2 regions of the Edwardsiella tarda ATCC 15947 genome follow, and region 2 is predicted to be linked to the other one. Evidence: predicted binding sites of a transcription regulator. Region 2 holds the regulator's gene; the other holds the start of a gene.
What was found. The regulator LexA, encoded in region 2, represses DNA repair genes until DNA is damaged. The targets are predictions, from matches to a motif close to TNCTGTATGTACATACAGNA.

Region 1: the regulator LexA is predicted to act here: its motif matches at 2,015-2,034, upstream of uvrA (excinuclease ABC subunit UvrA).

The regions. Positions count from the first base shown of each region.
Region 1 is NZ_CP084506.1:350,519-353,935, reverse strand. Features, by position in the region: gene DCL27_RS01750 (sigma-54 interaction domain-containing protein) at 1-826, shown strand, start outside; gene DCL27_RS01745 (hypothetical protein) at 858-1,187, opposite strand; gene DCL27_RS01740 (single-stranded DNA-binding protein) at 1,333-1,887, opposite strand; gene uvrA (excinuclease ABC subunit UvrA) at 2,107-3,417, shown strand, end outside.
Region 2 is NZ_CP084506.1:3,308,034-3,311,450, reverse strand. Features, by position in the region: gene dpiB (sensor histidine kinase DpiB) at 1-803, shown strand, start outside; gene dpiA (two-component response regulator DpiA) at 796-1,482, shown strand; gene lexA (transcriptional repressor LexA) at 1,613-2,221, shown strand; gene dinF (MATE family efflux transporter DinF) at 2,361-3,417, shown strand, end outside.

The DNA of each region.
Region 1 (3,417 bases), 680 kb from region 2:
TAACAATAAGCCCTTCATCGCCATCAACTGCGCCGCCATTCCCGACCAACTGCTGGAGAGCGAGCTGTTCGGCTATGTGAAGGGGGCCTTCACCGGGGCTTCGGCCAACGGTAAGGTCGGCCTGATCCAGGCGGCTAATCACGGTACGCTATTCCTCGATGAGATCGGCGACATGCCCCTCACGCTGCAAGCCAAGCTGTTGCGGGCCATCGAGGCTCGGGAGGTTCAGCCGATCGGCTCCAGTAACCCGGTCTCCGTCGATATCCGCATCATCTCGGCGACCAACCAGAATCTGGAGCAGTACATCGCGGAGGGAAAATTCCGCGAGGATCTCTACTACCGCCTCAACGTCATCCCCGTCGCGCTACCGCCACTACGCGAGCGTAATGGCGACATCGAGCTGCTGATCCACTACTTCCTTAACCTGCATACCAAGCGTATCGGCCTGGTCTACCCGGGGATCTCCCCGCAGGTGATGATGTTACTCAAACGCTACCGTTGGCCGGGTAACGTACGCGAGCTGAGTAACCTGATGGAGTACCTGATCAACGTGGTGCCCAGCGGCGAGGTGATCGATACGGCGTTGCTGCCGCCGAACCTGGTCAATGGCCAGGTCACGCCGGTCTACCGCGAAGACAACAGCCACTATCAGAGTAGTGTGGCCTGCGATGACCATGGCAGCACGGCGCTGGAGGAGATGGAGAAGCAGATGATCCGCGAGGCGCTATCACGCCACAGTAACAAGAAGCAGGCGGCGGAAGAGTTGGGGATAGGCATCGCGACGCTCTACCGCAAGATCAAAAAGTATGAGCTAACGACACCGTAATGCACCGAGTGGGCCCATCCAACGGGCCCACTCAACCATGTAGCCAGAACAGGCCGGCGACGAACATGGCAAACAATAGCGGTAGGGCCAACACCACAAGCTCGACCATACGCTGGCCTGGCCGCACACTTTCCGGCGTACTGCGTGCCAGGGCGAGCGCCCCCACCAGCAACGCCAATAATGACAGAAGGCCGGCAAAGGCCGCATCGGCCAGCAGTACCGTCATCTGCCAGCTTCGATACGCCTGGGCGGAGAGCGCAGCCTGATAACGCCCCGTCTCCAGCCACTGCCAGAGCAACAATACCCATGGCATCAGCCAGGCACCACTGCCCACCATCCAGGAAAGTCGTCGTAATACCATCACACCCTCTCAGCTCGCCGAGCCGCAGAAATAGTAGGCCATCTCCACCGCATCACCCTTCACGATGCTTCGCCACGCCTCATGGCCGATTACGCCAAAGAAAAAGCCCCGCATCGCGGGGCTCTCTGACCGTCTACCCGCGCGATCAGAACGGGATATCATCATCGAAATCCATCGGCGGCTCGTTGCTCTGCGGTGCGGCCGGTTGTGCTGGCGCGGCATAACCCCCCTGCTGCTGACGAGGCGCGGATTGCCCACCGCTGAAGGCGGCGCCTTGCGGCTGCTGCGGCTGGCCCCAGCCCCCTTGCTGGCCTTGGTTACCTTGGTTACCCATCGGAGCCCCGCCACCCTGACGTCCCCCCAGCATCTGCATAGAGCCGTTGATGTCGACGACGACTTCGGTGGTATAGCGGTCCTGGCCGCTCTGATCCTGCCACTTACGCGTACGCAGTTGCCCCTCAACGTATACCTGAGAGCCTTTGCGCAGGTATTCGCCGGCGATCTCCGCCAGCTTGCCGTACAGCGCAACACGATGCCATTCGGTGCGCTCTTTCTGCTCACCGGTCTGCTTGTCACGCCAAGATTCAGAGGTCGCCAGCGTCAAGTTGGCAACGGCACCGCCGTTCGGCATATAACGGACTTCCGGATCCTGACCCAGATTACCGATAAGAATCACTTTGTTTACGCCTCTGCTGGCCATATCGACTCTCCTGATGAAGTAAATTTATTCAGTCTAAACGGTAAATTCTAACACGCCAGCGGCGCTTGAGCACTCTCGATCGTTTCTGCGGCGCACGCCGTAATCCGTCAGCGGTACGGCTATTGAATACTGGATATTCATTCAGTTTTGAATATGTCATAATTATTGATCACGTTTGTGCACGCAGAGATCGATAACTGTTAATCCGGGAAGTCGGTAATGGATAAAATAGAAATACGGGGTGCTCGCACCCACAATCTCAAGAATATCAACCTGATCATTCCCCGCGACAAACTGGTGGTCATCACCGGCCTGTCCGGATCCGGTAAGTCCTCTCTGGCGTTCGATACGCTGTATGCCGAAGGACAACGGCGCTACGTCGAGTCACTCTCCGCCTACGCCCGCCAGTTTTTGTCGTTGATGGAGAAGCCCGATGTCGATCATATCGAGGGCTTATCACCCGCCATCTCCATCGAACAAAAGTCAACCTCACATAACCCACGCTCTACCGTCGGCACCATCACCGAAATCCATGACTATCTACGTCTGCTGTTCGCCCGTGTCGGCGAGCCACGTTGCCCGACGCATGGCACGCCGCTGGCGGCGCAGACCGTCAGCCAGATGGTCGACAATGTGTTGGCGCAACCGGAAGGTAAGCGTCTGATGCTGCTGGCGCCGATCATCAAGGATCGCAAGGGCGAACACAGTAAGACCCTGGAAAACCTGGCGGCGCAAGGGTATATCCGCGCGCGGATCGATGGCGAGGTCTGCGATCTCTCCGATCCGCCGAAGCTAGAGCTGCAAAAGAAACACAGCATCGACGTGGTGGTCGATCGCTTTAAGGTTCGCCCTGACATGGCACAGCGCCTGGCCGAATCATTCGAGACCACGCTAGAACTCTCTGGCGGCAGTGCGGTCGTGGCCGATATGGACGATCCCCAGGCGGAAGAGTTGCTGTTCTCCGCCAACTTCGCCTGTCCTCTGTGTGGCTACAGCATGCGGGAGTTAGAACCGCGCCTGTTCTCCTTCAATAACCCGGCAGGCGCCTGTCCGACCTGTGATGGCCTGGGTGTTCAGCAATACTTCGATCCCGATCGCGTGGTGCAGAATGGCGAGCTCTCGTTAGCCGGTGGTGCGATTCGCGGTTGGGATCGCCGTAACTTCTACTATTTCCAGATGCTGCGCTCGTTAGCCGACCATTATCATTTTGATATCGAAGCGCCTTTCGACTCACTGAGCGAGGCGGTACGGAAGGTAGTGCTCTACGGCTCAGGCAAAGAAGAGATCGAGTTCAAGTACATTAACGATCGCGGCGACACCACGGTACGCCATCACCCCTTCGAGGGGGTGCTGCACAACATGGAGCGCCGCTATAAAGAGACCGAGTCCAGCGCGGTACGCGAGGAGCTGGCGAAGTTTATCAGCAACCGTCCCTGCGCCGCCTGCGGTGGAACCCGTCTGCGCGAAGAGGCGCGTAATGTCTTCATCGAGGACACCACCCTGCCGCAGATCGCCGATCTCAGCATCGGC
Region 2 (3,417 bases):
ATCGTATCGATGAAGATCGGCGCGATGCCATTCTGACCTTTAATGGTTTGAACGTGATCGCCAATCGGGCCACTATCCGTTCCGGCGATGGTGATACCCTGCTTGGGGCGATCATCAGTTTCCGTAGTAAAGATGATATCAATACGCTGAATGCGCAATTGACGCAGATCCGGCAGTATGTCGATAGCCTGCGCACCGTGCGTCATGAGCATCTTAACTGGATGTCGACCCTCAGCGGGTTGCTACAGATGAAGGAGTACGATCGTGCGTTAGAGATGGTGCGCGGAGCCTCGCAGGAGCAACAGCAGTTGATCGATCATCTGCGCGATGCCTTTAGCGATAAGGTGGTTGCCGGTCTGTTGTTTGGTAAAGTGCATCGGGCGCGCGAGTTGGGGCTGACGTTGACGATTGTCGAAGGCAGCCAGTTGCATGCCCTGCCCAGCGGTTTAGATAGTACAGAATTCGCGGCGGTGCTTGGCAACCTGCTCGATAACGCCTTCGATGCGAGTCTGAAGAACCCGGCGGGCAATGGGAGCGTCGAGGTGTACTTGTCGGATGAGGGGGCGGAGGTCATTATCGAGGTCGCCGATCAAGGATGCGGCGTGCCGGATGCGTTGAAAGATAAAATTTTTGAGCAGGGCGTCAGTAGCAAGGTGGAGGAACCGGGGGAACATGGTATCGGCCTTTACCTGATTGCCCGCTATGTGGGACGTTGCGGGGGCACCATTACGCTGGAGGATAACCAGCCCTATGGCACCCTATTTTCTGTATTTATCCCGAAGGTGAAGAGTGAGCATGAATAAAATCAATATATTAATCGTCGAGGATGAGACTCCACTGGCTGAGATGCACGCGGAGTTTATTCGTAATCACCCCGGCTGTGGTCAACTGTGGCTGGCCGGTAATCTGGCGCAAGCTCGGGCGATGATTAAAAGCTTTCACCCGGATTTAATCTTATTGGATAACTATTTGCCCGATGGGGTAGGGGTACAACTCCTGCATGAGTTGGCTCAACAACGTTACCCTGGTGGTGTGGTGTTGACAACCGCTGCCAGCGACATGAATACCGTTTCCGAGGCGGTGCGTAGCGGCGCCTTCGACTATCTGATTAAGCCTATCGCCTACGAACGTTTGGGACAAACGTTGGAGCGTTATCAGCAGCGTCACTCCATGCTCAGTGGGCGCCAGAATGCCAGCCAACGTCAGATCGATAGCATGTATAACGCCTATGCGCGCGGCGACAGCAAAGAGGATCTGCCGGTGGGCATCGATGCCTTGACGCTGGAGAAGGTGCAGGCGTTATTCGTCGATGAGCAGGCACGCCATACCGCAGAGAGCGTGGCGCAGAGCTTGATGCTGAGCCGTACCACGGCGCGCCGTTACCTAGAGTTTTGCGCCGCACGCCAACAGATCGTGGCAGAGATCGTCTACGGCAAGGTGGGGCGCCCACAGCGCATCTACCGCGCACAGAGTAAAAATTGACGTTGATAGCGCGCTGGGGGCTTATCGGGGATCGCACCTAGGGCCCGCTGTTTTGTGTATTTCACGGTTTTAAATTATCCGCTACCTGTATATACTCACAGCAAAACTGTATAAACGAACAGGGGGCGGAATGAAAGCATTAACGGCCAGGCAGCAGCAGGTCTATGATCTGATTCGCGATCATATCGAGCAAACCGGCATGCCGCCGACGCGTGCCGAGATTGCTCAGCGCCTCGGCTTCCGCTCGCCCAATGCTGCCGAGGAGCACCTGAAAGCGTTACAGCGCAAGGGGGTGATCGAGATTGTCTCCGGCGCCTCACGCGGTATCCGTCTGCTGATGGAGGACGAGTCTGGCTTGCCCTTGATCGGTCAGGTCGCCGCGGGTGAACCCTTGCTCGCGCAGCAACATATCGAAGGGTATTACCAGGTCGACCCCTCGCTGTTTAAACCCAGTGCCGATTTTCTGTTGCGGGTGAATGGCATGTCGATGCGCGATATCGGCATCCTGGATGGCGATCTGTTGGCGGTGCACAAGACTCAGGATGTACGCAACGGCCAGGTTGTTGTGGCACGCATTGAAGATGAAGTCACAGTAAAACGATTGAAAAAGCAGGGGAATGTGGTGCAATTGTTGCCGGAAAATAGCGATTTTCAGCCCATCGTCGTCGATCTGCGCGAGCAGAACTTCACCATCGAGGGGCTGGCAGTGGGAGTGATCCGTAACGGCGACTGGATCTAAATCGCCCCAGGCTTGAGCCGTTTTGGTTCCACTCGGCCGATTCACGCCGTCATTTCTCTACCCCGCGGACATCGAGTGCGCGGGGTTTTTTTATGGTGCTTGCCGCGGTCAACGCGGGCTAGCTTGATAAGGGGGAGGGATGCGAGGTTTCCCGCAGGCGGACAAGGCGTTATGGCGCCTGGCGTTGCCGATGATCCTATCCAATGTCTCTGTACCCCTGCTGGGGGTGGTGGATACGGCGGTGATCGGCCATTTAGATTCACCCGTTTATCTGGGCGGGGTAGCAGTGGGCAGCATGGCGACGACCTTTCTGTTCATGTTATTGCTGTTTTTGCGTATGAGTACCACCGGGCTATGTGCCCAAGCCTACGGCGCAGATGATCGTCCGGCCCTGGCTCGAGCCTTGGTTCAGCCCCTGCTCATGGCGTTGCTGGCCGGTGGCGCGATTGTGGTATTGCGTGGCCCATTGATCGAATGGGTTCTGCATATCGTCGGTGCCGAGTCGGCAATTCAGGCTCAGGCGCAGCTCTTCATGAGCATTCGTTGGCTGAGCGCACCGGCGACCTTGGCCAATCTGGTGATCCTCGGTTGGCTGTTAGGGGTGCAGTATGCCCGGGCGCCGGTCCTTCTGCTGGTCACGGGCAACCTGGTCAACATCGTTTTGGATCTCTGGTTCGTGGTCGGTCTGGGCTGGAAGGTAGCCGGTGCGGCGTGGGCCACCCTGATCGCCGACTACGTCACCCTGTTATTGGGAGTGGGGTTGCTGCTGCATGTCATGCGGCGGCGTGGATTACGGCGGGAACATTTCCATCACGCCTGGCGCGGCGATCTGCGCCGTTTGCTGGCGTTGAACCGCGATATCATGCTGCGCTCGCTACTATTGCAGATCTGCTTTGCCTCACTGACGGTGATCGGTGCGCGTCTCGGGGCCAGCGTGGTCGCGGTCAATGCGGTGCTGATGAATCTGCTGACCTTCACCGCCTACGCGCTCGACGGTTTCGCCTATGCGGTTGAGGCACACTCTGGTCGAGCTTATGGCGCGCGCGATGCCGCCGGATTGCAGCGGGTATGGCGCGCCGCCTGCCGTCAGGCCGGCATGGTCGCCCTGCTATTTGCCGTCGCCTATGGCCTGTTTGGCCGTGACATCATTGAGCTATTAACGACGTTGCCCCAAGTGCGCGCATTAGCGATCGCTT